DNA from 4 places in the Devosia sp. Soil_C_22 genome. Region 1 is predicted to be linked to each of the others. Evidence: predicted binding sites of a transcription regulator. Region 1 holds the regulator's gene; each other region holds the start of a gene.
The links. The regulator LexA, encoded in region 1, represses DNA repair genes until DNA is damaged. The targets are predictions, from matches to a motif close to TGTTCNNNNTGTGTTCNG.
Positions count from the first base shown of each region.

Region 1 (2,934 bases):
AAAAGACCCCGGTGGCCGGCCATTCTGTCCGCAAGCAAGGCTTCGACTTCAAGCGCGGCACCGAACTGCTGCCGGCCGGCGTGGCGCTCACGCCCGGCATGCTCAACCTCGCCGCCTCCGCCAATCGCCCCGAGCTGACAGTGACGAAACGTCCGCGCATCGCGGTAGTCGCCACCGGCGACGAGCTGGTGCCGCCCGGCTCGACGCCGGGCCCCGACCAGATCATCGCCTCGAACAGCTACGGCCTTATCCCGCTGCTCGCGCCCTACGCCGCCGAGGTGATCGACCTCGGCATCGTGCCTGACGACACGAAGAAGATCGAGGATGCCCTGCTCTCGGCCTTCGACCAGGGCATCGACATGCTGGTGACCACTGGCGGCGCCAGTGTCGGCGAGCGCGACTACGTGCAGGAAGTGTTGCGCGACCTCGGCGTCGAGCTCGATTTCTGGAAACTGAGGATGCGTCCGGGCAAGCCGCTGATGTTCGGCACCCGCGGCAAGGCGCTCGTCTTCGGCCTCCCCGGCAACCCGGTCTCGGCGCTCGTCACCTCGACCATCATCATCAAGCCGGCCCTGCGCGCCATGACGGGCTTTGCCGACCCCTACTGGCCCCGCATCGGCGCGCCGACGCTGAAGGGCCTGCCCGCCAATGGCCCGCGCCGCCACTACATGCGCGCCACGCTCAGCCGCAACGATATCGGCTTCCTGCAGGTCGATCCGATCTTCGAGACCGATTCCAGCCATTCGAGCTCTCTGGCATTGGCCGATGCGCTGATCGTCCTGCCCGAGGATTCGCCCGGCGTCCCGCCTGGCGAGATTGTCGACGTCATCCCCCTCAACTGGGGCGCCTAACCCCGGAATCCCGTACGTTTTGGCGCCGACAGCACCCCGTCGCTAACCGGATATTTACCGCACGGTTGCAGAACATAACTGGAACGGATACAACACGTTCAGTCTTTGTTCCGATTCTGCTCACCGGAGCCGCCAGATGCTGACGCGCAAGCAACATGAATTGCTGATGTTCATCCACGAGCGGATGAAAGAGTCAGGTATTCCACCTTCCTTCGACGAGATGAAGGACGCGCTCGATTTGCGCTCCAAGTCCGGCATCCACCGGCTGATCACCGCGCTCGAGGAGCGCGGCTTCATCCGCCGCCTGCCCAACCGGGCCCGGGCGCTCGAGGTGATCAAGCTGCCCGATTCGATGAACCCCTCGCTCGGCGGCCGCAAGGCGCGCTTCGAGCCGTCGGTTATCGAAGGCAATCTCGGCCGCGTCGCCGCTCCTCCGCCCCGCCCGGCTGCGGCAGCGCCGGCCGACGAGCCCTATCGCTCCGTCTCCATCCCGGTCATGGGCCGCATCGCGGCCGGTACGCCCATCGAGGCGATCCAGACCCATAGCCACACCATCGCCATTCCGCCCGAAATGCTCGGGCCTGGCGAGCACTATGCGCTCGAAGTGCGCGGCGACTCGATGATCGATGCCGGCATCTTCGATGGCGACACCGTGCTCATCCGCAAGCAGGACATGGCCTCGACCGGCGAGATCGTCGTCGCGCTGGTCGATGAAGAGGAAGCCACGCTGAAGCGCCTGCGCCGCCGCGGCAATTCGGTGGCCCTCGAAGCGGCCAATCCGGCCTACGAGACCCGCATCTTCCCGCCCGACCGGGTGAAGGTGCAGGGCCGTCTCGTCGGGCTGCTGCGCAAATACTGAGTTTGACCCACCGCCAATCGGGTCCTGGGGCCGGCTTCGCGCCGGCCCTTTTTTTCTTATGAAATCAGAGCCGATAGACGACAGTTGCACTAGGGTCTTGGTGCCAAAGACGCTAGGTTCCGGCGCGCTTCGCGGACACATCGTCCGCGGTCGCATCGGCGCGATCCTACCGGGAGAGTGGATCACCTTCCCGACCGCGCTTTAGGCGACACCACGTCCGGCCTTCCGCCGGCACGTCAGGGAGAAGAATTTGGCAGGACAAGTCGAGTGGGTCGCGGTCGATTGGGGCACCTCCAATCTGCGCGCCTGGGGCATTGATGGCGATGGCGAGATCGCGTTCTCGCGCTCCTCGCCCGACGGCATGGGCCGGCTGAGCCGCGAGCAATATCCCGAAGTACTGACCGGGCTGCTCGGCAGCGAGGCCGACGGCGTCAGCGAGGTGGTGATCTGCGGCATGGCCGGAGCCCGCCAGGGCTGGATCGAAGCGCCCTATCTCGATGCCCCCGCCGACTTGCGGACGCTCGCCAACGGGGCCGTTTGGCCTGACATGCCCGGCGAGCTCGACCCGCGCATCCTGCCGGGCGTGTGCATGCGCGATGTCGGCGCCGAGGACGTGATGCGCGGCGAGGAAACGCAGCTGCTCGGCCTGTCGAGCCTCGTCCCCGGCTTCTCCGGTCTCGTGGTGATGCCCGGCACGCACAGCAAGTGGGCGCTGCTCGATGGCACCCGCCTCACCCGCTTTTCGAGCGCCATGACCGGCGAAGTGTTCGAGCTCCTGCGCACCCATTCCGTGCTGCGCCACTCGCTGGGCGGCGAGCTCGAGGGCGAGGACCGCGATATCGGCTTTGCCGCCGGTCTCGACCAGGGCCTCGAACATCCCGAGCGCCTGACGGCGACGCTGTTCAAGGTCCGCGCCGGCGCCCTCCTCTCCGGCCGCTCCGCACCCTGGTGCGCCGGCTTCCTTTCGGGCCTCCTGATCGGCGCCGAGATCGGCGGGCAGAAGAGCTGGATCGGCGGCAGCGAGATCCCGCTGATCGGCAGCGTCGGTCTCAGCGGGCTCTATCAGATCGCCTTCGACCGGCTGGGGGCGAAGACGCGCGTCGTCGACGCCACTGACGCGACGCTTGCCGGCCTCAAGGCCGCCAGACAGGGTTAGGACCATGGACCACCGTCACATCATCGCCATCCTGCGTGGCATCACCCCGCCCGAAACCATCGCCGTGT
Region 1 covers NZ_JBDGIY010000001.1:1,899,049-1,901,982, reverse strand. The annotation lists gene AC3A6I_RS09050 (molybdopterin molybdotransferase MoeA) at 1-851, shown strand, start outside; gene lexA (transcriptional repressor LexA) at 988-1,710, shown strand; gene AC3A6I_RS09040 (2-dehydro-3-deoxygalactonokinase) at 1,961-2,866, shown strand; gene AC3A6I_RS09035 (2-dehydro-3-deoxy-6-phosphogalactonate aldolase) at 2,871-2,934, shown strand, end outside.

Region 2 (2,934 bases), 1.3 Mb from region 1:
TTCGGCCGAATGGGATGAGGTGCGGAATAGCACCGCCTGCTGCTTCAGTGTCGTGCCGCCTTCGCGGCAGCTCAGCACGCTTTCGACCACGTAGCGGGCCTGGCTCGGCTCGTCCTTCACCGTCACCAGCCGCGGTTTTTCGGTGGCGATACGCTCGCTCCACAGGTTCTTGGTGAAGCGTTCGGTGCTCTCCGAGATCACCGCGTTGGCCGCCTCGAGGATCGGCTGGGTCGAGCGATAGTTGCGATCCAGCGTCACCATGCGCGCCGGCGGCGAGAAGGCAGCCGGGAAATCGAGGATGTTGCGCACCGTGGCGGCGCGGAACGAGTAGATCGACTGCGCGTCGTCGCCGACCACGGTCAGCCCGTCGCCCTGCGGCTTCAGCGCCAAGAGGATAGAGGCCTGCAGGCTGTTGGTGTCCTGGTACTCGTCGACCAGCACGTGGTCGAAGCGCTGGCCGATATCGTCGGCGATCGCCGGCTCGCGCATCATCGCGGCCCAGTAGAGCAGCAGGTCGTCGTAATCGAGCACCTGCTGGTTCTGCTTGGCATCGACATAGGCCCCGAACAGCTCGCGCAGCTGGGCTTCCCACATGGCGACCCAGGGGAAATGGTCCTTCAGCACGCGGTCGAGATCGCCCTGCGCGTTGACGACGCGCGAGTAGATGGCAAGGCAGGTGCCCTTGGTGGGAAAGCGCTTCTTGGCTTCCGAGAACCCCATCTCGTGGCGGATGATGTTGATCAGGTCGCCGGAGTCCTCGCGGTCGTGGATCGAGAATTCCGGCCTCAGCCCGATCTGCTCGGCATATTCGCGCAGCAGGCGCGCGCCGATGCCGTGGAAGGTGCCGGCCCAGCTCAGCGCATCGGTGACGATGCCCGCGTTCTTGCCCATCACCTGCACCACCAGCCGCTCGACCCGGCGCTGCATCTCGCCCGAGGCGCGGCGCGAGAAGGTCATCAGCAGGATGCGGCGCGGATCGGCGCCGTTGACGATCAGGTGGGCCACCCGATGCGCCAGCGTGTTGGTCTTGCCCGAGCCGGCCCCGGCGATCACCAGCAGCGGGCCGCCCATATGCTCGACGGCCAGCCGCTGTTGGGGGTTCAGCTTGTCGAGATAGGCGGGGGTGTCGAGCACGCGAATCGGTCCGGATAAAAGTCCGGATCAGGAAGCACTATTCGCGCTTTGTTCGCAATTCACGCCGGGCCAACTGGGCAGGCTGCAAACCGCCCGGTCGACGGCCAACCCCCCCTTTTGCCGTGTGCGGTGCTAGATGTGATGTGCGCGACGCTTGACCATCGATGTCATCTTGTTTCAAATACAAGATTAATTTTAGAAGGACAATGTCGTTGGCTGGGACGAGTATAAAGCTAAGCATTGCACTTGATGTGAACTGGCAGTCAATCTCAGGTGAATCTGAGTTAACAAAGACGGTTGCGCGAATAGATCGAACAAATAGCAATGCATTGCAAATAACATGGGTCGGTGGCGACGCGGAGACTGACGGCGTGATTGATCCTGGCGTCATCCTCAAGCGCTGGCTCGCGGGCGCAGGCACCGTGCTCGAAGATGATCTGCTGGAACCGGCCGATCGCACGCGGGCGACGATGGTCTTTTCCGCCGACGATTTCGCTTACTGCCAGGCCTGGTGCGTGGTGGACGGCGAGCACCTGATCAACGCGACCTACCTGTGCGAGGAGATGCCCACAGCCCAGGAACTGCGCGAAGTCGAGCAGATGGTCGCGAGCCTCGCCATCGTGGAAGGCCCGCCGCCGCGGCCGCGCAAGTGGATGTGGTTCTAGCGTTTCACATTCGAAGCGACCTCCAAACTCGGCGTCATCCCCGCGAGGGCGGGGATCCAGTGGCCGCACGCCCGGTGCCCGTCTGGGTTTTCGCCTTGGCGAAAGTGCTCCAGCCCGCTATTCGGCTGCCTTGGCCGGCTGGGTGTAGCGCGCCTTGACGATCTCGGCGATCCTGTCCCGGCTGTCCTCGGGCTCCTCCGCTTCAATCGCTTCGGCCTCCTCGGCGAGCTCATCGTCCTTGATGCAGATGCGGAACCACTTCGAATAGTCGCCGCGCCCGAAGTGGTAGGCCCAGGTCTCATCGTCGAGGCCGTCGGCGATCTGCAGGAACATCACCAGGTTCTGCGCCTTGAGGTTCAGCTTCCCCTCCGGCCCGCGGAAATAGAAGCTGCGCTCGTCGGTCAGCGCGCCTTCGGCATATTTGCGGATGTGGCGCTTGTGCTGCTGTCTGGGCTTTTCCACCGTCACCAGCTTGGGCACGGTGCCCGCCGCCCGGTGCCAGTAGAGCACATGCTCGTCGTCGGGCACCTTGGTCTTCGGCACCTTCTCGCCGACCGCCTTGCAGAAGCTGGCGATCACCTTGTCGGCCTCGGGCCCCAGCGCGAGGATCCGCGTCACGTGCTTCAGCGCATCGGGCGCGATGGCGTCGGGGTGGACGGTGATCATCACCGTACCGGTCATGGTGTCGGGCAGGGCCAGCGCCTCGCCCTTGCGCTGCCCGGGCAGCAGGTGGTGTGCCTCGTCGATGATGATCCAGTGCGGCCGGCCGGTGCGGGCGCGCAGCTTGCCGAGCTCGGGGATCAGCTCGGTGAAAAAGCCCGGCCGCTCCTTAAGCTCCAGTCCCAGCGTGTTCACCACCACGCTCGTCTCGGGGGTCTCCAGCAGCTCGAGCGCCTGCTTGTGCGTTGGTGGGATCTTTTCCTCCCCCACTTGCACGGCATTCTTCAGCTCGGTGTAATCGCCCTCCGGGTCGAGGATGACGAATTGCTGCTCCTTGCCGATCAGCTGTTCGGTGAGGGCGGTCGCGAGCGTCGATTTGCCGATGCCGGATGAGCCGGCGATCAGGAGCACGTCGCTGGGCCGCAGCTCGATCGGCTCGTCGTTCGGCCCCGTGCCGATCGGCACGCGGTTGCGG
Region 2 covers NZ_JBDGIY010000001.1:3,157,676-3,160,609, reverse strand. The annotation lists gene AC3A6I_RS15255 (ATP-dependent helicase) at 1-1,134, opposite strand, end outside; gene AC3A6I_RS15250 (hypothetical protein) at 1,506-1,799, shown strand; gene AC3A6I_RS15245 (HAD family hydrolase) at 1,917-2,934, opposite strand, start outside.
Region 2: the regulator LexA is predicted to act here: its motif matches at 1,173-1,190, upstream of AC3A6I_RS15255 (ATP-dependent helicase).

Region 3 (2,934 bases), 850 kb from region 1:
GTGCGGATCTCGGGGACGGGCTTGAGCAGCGAATCGGCAGGCATGTCGTCAAGCATCGCCAGTTGCGACGCGGACGCAAGCAGGGTGGTGGTCACATCATCTGCCGGTTGCTTCATGGGCCAGCATCAGCGCCAGGAATTCGGCGATCGTGAGGAAGAGTCGGTGCGTGTGGCCGCCCCCTCCACCAGCTTCGCTGGTCCCCCTCCCCGTGCACGGGGGAGGATTGTTGTGGCACGATCTCGCCGCGATCCTCCCCTGCGAAGCGGGGGAGGGGGACCGCCGTAGGCGGTGGAGGGGGCGGCCACAGGCACGGATCTCAGAACAAGCTCATCTGCCCGTCGTCCACCCGTGGCGGCACGAACAGATCCGTGCGCAGCGGCGGGATGGGTTTGTTCAGCCCGTAGCGCTCCTTGGCCATGTCGACGCGCTGGCGGATCAGCGTCGCGTACGGGCCCTCGCCGGTGAAGCGGGTGTGAAAGTTCGGGTCGTTGTCCTTGCCGCCGCGGGCGTCGCGGATGAGGCTCATGACGTGGCTGACCCGGTCGGGGAAATGCCTCAGCAGCCACTCGCGGAAGATGTCGCGCACTTCGAGCGGCAGCCGCACGAGGATGGCGCTGGCGTCGAGCGCGCCCTGGGCCGCCGCGGCATCGAGGATGCGCTCGAGCTCCATGTCGTTGATCGCCGGGATCATCGGGGCGGCCATGACCATGGTCGGCACGCCGGCTTCCGACAGCAGCCGCACGGCTTCGAGGCGCTTTTCCGGCGTCGAGGCCCGCGGCTCCATCTTGCGGCTGAGCTTGTGGTCCATGCTGGTGATCGACAGCGCCACGCGCACGAGGTTGAGCTCGGCCATGGGCTTCAGGATATCGAGGTCGCGCACCACCAGAGCCGACTTGGTGGTGATGGTCACCGGGTGCCTGGTCTCCAGCAGCAGCTCGAGGATGCCGCGCGTCAGCTTGTGCTTGCGCTCGGCCGGCTGGTACGGGTCGGTGTTCGTGCCCATGGCGATCGGCTTGGGCTTGTAGCGCTTGTCGGCCAGCTCGCGCCGCAGCTGCTCCACCGCATTGGTCTTGACGTAGATGTCGCGCTCGAACTCCAGCCCCGGCGAGTGGCCGAGATAGGCGTGCGTGGGGCGCGCAAAGCAGTACGAGCAGCCATGCTCGCAGCCGCGATAGGCGTTGATCGAGCGATCAAAGCCGATATCCGGGCTCTCGTTGCGGGTGATGATGGTGCGGGCGCGCTCGATATGCTCGATGGTCTCGAACGGCTTCAGGTCCTCGACCATGCCCCAGCCATCGTCGAACTCGACGCGCGCTTCCTTGTCGTAGCGGCTGCCCTTGTTGGTCTGCGCGCCACGGCCGCGATTGAGCGCCGGATCGACATAGCGCCGCGCGATCAGGTCGGCGTCGCGCGTGCCGTTGAGGCGCTCCAGTTGCTCGAAATTCGGTGCGGTGAGCCGCATGGCTGTTCTCCAACACCCCAACGCGACTCGCGTGGGGTAACGTTCCATTAGGAATAGCATCCCAATGAGAACAGAACAAGAACGAACGTGCGGGGATAAGTTTCCTAGTTTTTGCGTTAGGGTGCGGACGAAGGAGTCTTCCCATGCAGCAGCGCGTATCGGTCATCACGCTGGGGACCACCGATCTCCAGCGTTCCAGGCGGTTCTACGTCGAGGGCTTCGGCTGGACGCCGGTGTTCGAGAACGAGGAGATCGTCTTCTACCAGCTCAACGGGCTGGTGCTCGGCACCTACCTGTTGGCCTCGCTCGAGGTGGATATGGGGCGGAGCGGGTTGCGCGGACCGGCGCCGTTCGCGCTGGCGCATAATGTGGTCGAGCAGCATGAGGTGGAGCCGCTGATCGCGGCGCTCGCGGGCGCGGGCGGCAAGATCATTCGGCCGGCCGATGCGCCGCTGCATGGCGGGCTGCGCGGCTACGTCGCTGATCCGGACGACCATGCGTGGGAGATTGCTTGGAACCCGGGATTCGCGATGGATGCTGAGGGGAATGTGACGTTCGGCTGAACCCAGCGCGCGCCATACGCGCGGTGTCATCCCGGCGCAGGCCGGGATCCATCCTGAGATGGCCGCTGCTATCGGTGAAGGTCGGAGAGACCTCAGGATGGGCCCCGGCCTGCGCCGGGGTGACCCTGTGGGTGGGAGGTATCGTGCAACTCAATACCACCCGCTGTGGGTGGGCCGATGACCGGCTTAGCCCGCAACCTTCGAAAAATCCGCCACCAGGCGCATCGTGTCGCGCAGCTTGGCGAGGAGGTTGAGCCGGTTGGCGCGGACGGCCGGGTCGGCGTCGTTGACCAGCACCGCCTCGAAGAATGCATCGACCGGCTGGCGCAGCGTCGCAAGGGCCGCGATGGCGCCGTGATAGTCGTTGGCGTTCACCTTGGCGGCGACGGCCGCGTCGGCCTTCATGATCGCATCGGCGAGGCCGATTTCCTGATCGAGCTTCAGCTGCTCCTCGATCACCGGCGCATCGTATTTCCGGCCGTCCTTCTTTTCCTCGGCGCTGAGGATATTGGCGGCGCGGCGATAGCCGGCGAGCAGGTTCTTGCCGTCCTCGGAGCCGAGGAGATTCGACAGAGCGTCGACGCGTTCTACGACTTCGACCACGTCCGCGATTTCAGGATCGATTGCATCAAAGAGATCGTGACGCGCACCTTGATCCCGCAACTGTACCCGCAGTCGTTCAGAAACGAACCCTAGTAGGTTGAGGAGAGCGTTGATCAGCTTGTCCGCTTCCTCATCGCCTAGCCGTTGGAATTGTTCCTGTACGTTACCCAAACCGACCGTCGCTCCGAAAGCGGCCTCAAGGGCGTCGACTGCATCGTCGATCTTCCTCTTCCTATCTCTGCCCGCCTGCTCAGCGCGCCTGTCGAAGGCTGCAGCAAGCATATCAACCATCGAAACCCGCAGACG
Region 3 covers NZ_JBDGIY010000001.1:1,051,978-1,054,911, forward strand. The annotation lists gene rnhB (ribonuclease HII) at 1-44, opposite strand, end outside; gene AC3A6I_RS04880 (PA0069 family radical SAM protein) at 317-1,462, opposite strand; gene AC3A6I_RS04885 (VOC family protein) at 1,606-2,025, shown strand; gene glyS (glycine--tRNA ligase subunit beta) at 2,212-2,934, opposite strand, start outside.
Region 3: the regulator LexA is predicted to act here: its motif matches at 1,529-1,546, upstream of AC3A6I_RS04880 (PA0069 family radical SAM protein).

Region 4 (2,934 bases), on a different contig from region 1:
CGAGGCCTTCGAGTTCGTCGAGGGCAATTGCGATCTCGAGATCACCCGCGGCAGTATCGTTGATTTCGGCGCCCGCGTGCCGCTGCTCGAAGCCGCGGCGATGCCCTCGTTCGAGGACCTGCTCGGCCCGATCGACGACGACGAGCTGGCGCTGACCGCCGATACCGAGGCCGATCTCGAAGTCGAGGCCGATGCCGGCGCGAACCCGCTGAGCTTTGCCGAGCTGGCCGAAACGCTGAAGCCGGCGCTCAAGGCCGCCCCGCCGGTGATGCCGCCGCCGTTAAAATCAGCTGCTCCCGTAGCCGACGAGTTCGAGGGCGAGAACGATCGTCGGAGCGGGCAGGAAGATCGCCGCAACGGCGTGCAGTCCATCCGCGTCGACCTCGACAAGATCGACCGCGTCGTCAACATGGTGGGCGAACTGGTCATCACCCAGTCCATGCTCACCCAGCAGATGGATGAAACCCTGCGCGCCCGCTACCAGGAACTGGTGCGCGGCCTCGAAGTCCTGGCCCAGACCACCCGTGGCCTGCAGGATTCAGTGATGTCGATCCGCGCCCAACCGGTGAAGACCGTGTTCAGCCGGATGCCGCGCCTCGTCCGCGAGCTCGCCAGCAAGACCGGCAAGAAGATCCGGCTCGAAACCATCGGCGAGAACACCGAGATCGACAAGACGATCATCGAACAGCTTTCCGATCCGCTCACCCACATGATCCGCAACTCGGCCGACCACGGCATCGAGAGCCCGGAAAAGCGGCTCGCCGCCGGCAAGCCCGAATCGGGCACGGTGCGGCTCTCGGCCGAGCAGGCCGGCGGCTCGATCCTGATTGCCGTCGAGGACGATGGCGGCGGCATCAACCGCGAGCGCGTGTTGCAGGTGGCGCGCGAGCGCGGCGTCGTCGGCCCCGACCAGCAGCTTTCCGACGAGCAGATCGACCAGCTGATCTTTGCGCCCGGCTTCTCTACCGCCTCAGAAGTGAGCGACATTTCCGGCCGCGGCGTCGGCATGGATGTCGTTCTCTCCAATATCAAGAAGATCGGCGGCTCGGTGCATGTGAAGAGCTGGGCCGGCCGCGGCACGCGCATGACGCTGAAGCTGCCGCTGACGCTCGCGGTGCTCGACGTCATGCTGGTCAAGGTCGCCCACTGCCCCTACGTCATCCCGCTCTCCTCGATCGTCGAGACGATCCAGTGCGCCCGCGCCAATTTCTCGCGCATGCCGACTGGCGGCCAGGTGCTGCAGGTGCGCGGCGAGTACGTACAGGTGGTCGACCTCGCCACCCGCTTCGAGATGACCACCGAAGTGGCGCGTGACAACCGCTTCGTAGTGCTGTGCGAGGCCGAGGGCGGCGTGAAGGTCGCGCTCATTGTTGACGACATCATCGGCCAGCAGCAGGTCGTCATCAAATCGCTGGAAGAGAACTTCCAGTCCATCGAAGGCATTGCCGGCGGCACCATCCTTGGTGACGGCAATGTCGCCCTGATCGTGGACGTGCAGGGCCTCAAGTCCCACTCCTCCCCCCACAAGAGCGCCGCGTGAGCGGCATGATGCCGGCAGGAGCCGGTTCGGAAAGGCCAGAACATGGAAGCCCTCGCATTCAAGGATGACTACACCAACGGCTCCGGCACCCAGGCCGCCAACAGCCTGCAGCTGATCGCCTTCTCGATCGGCGAGCAGACCTACGGCGTCGAGATCACCACGGTGCGCGAGATCCGCGCCTGGAATGGCGCGACCCCGCTGCCCAACACGCGCGATTTCGTGCGCGGCGTGATCAACCTGCGCGGCACGATCGTTCCGATCTTCGACCTGCGCGCCCGCTTCGGCGAAGGCCAGACCTCCCCGACCAAGAACCACGTCGTGGTGGTGATGTCGGTGGGCGACAAATGGGTCGGCATCCTCGTCGATGCCGTGTCCGACATCCTGACGGTGTCCAAGGAAGACATCCACAACGTCCCCGAGGGCAACTCGATCGACACCGAGCTGCTCAACGGCATCGTCACCCACGATAGCCGCATGGTCGGCCTCATCGACCTCCACGCCGTCGTCTCCGGCGCCCGCGTCGACGCCTGATCGTAGGCCCAAGCTTGCGTGCGAGGCCGCCTCCGGGCGGCCTTTGCTTTTGAGTCGGCTTGACTCTGCCCCGGACTCTGGTGTTCCCTATTTGTTCTCTCGTGAGCAGATAGGAGGCTCGGTATGCGGGGCCTCGCCATTGCTGATCTCGATGCCTTGCGGCGCAGGATTGCTGCGCTGGAAAAGCGGCCCGTGCTGGCCGACGGGGTGGCTATTGCCGCGGCGCGGCCGGGCCGGCCGGTGGCGGCTAATGACACGCGTCCGCGTATCGAGGAATTGCTCGCCATTCCGCCCGGCGTGTTGCACGAGGTGTTCGTCGACGAACAGCGCAACGGTACGGCGGGACTGGGCTTTGCGCTCGGGCTCGCGCGCGGGCTGCTCGGCGGCGGTCGGCAGGCGATTCTCTATCTGCAGCTGGTCGAGCAGGCCCAGGAAATGGGCGTACCCTATGCACTGGGGCTCAACCGCTTCGGCATCGACCCCGACCAGCTGATCCTCGCCCGCACCAATTCGCTCACCGAGCTGCTCTGGGCCATGGAGGAGGCGATTGCCTGCCGGGCCGTGGCCGGGGTGATCGCCGATATCCATGGGCGTCCCAAGGCACTCGATTTCACCGTGTCGCGCCGACTGTCACTGCGCAGTTCGGCCGGCGGCAGCTCGGTTTTCCTCATCCGCTATGGGCGGGAACGAGAGGCGAGCGCAGCAAAACTGCGCTGGCGGGTGGAGCCCGGACTGAGCGCCGGGCAGCCTTTCGATCCGCAGGCGCCGGGCCCGCCCCGCTACCTCGTCGACATCGAAAAACGGCGGCTCGCCGGGAAAAGCCCGCGGGTCGAAACCATGCGCCTAACCCTGGACTGGACTGA
Region 4 covers NZ_JBDGIY010000002.1:316,346-319,279, reverse strand. The annotation lists gene AC3A6I_RS18635 (chemotaxis protein CheW) at 1-1,540, shown strand, start outside; gene AC3A6I_RS18630 (chemotaxis protein CheW) at 1,583-2,071, shown strand; gene AC3A6I_RS18625 (ImuA family protein) at 2,195-2,934, shown strand, end outside.
Region 4: the regulator LexA is predicted to act here: its motif matches at 2,153-2,170, upstream of AC3A6I_RS18625 (ImuA family protein).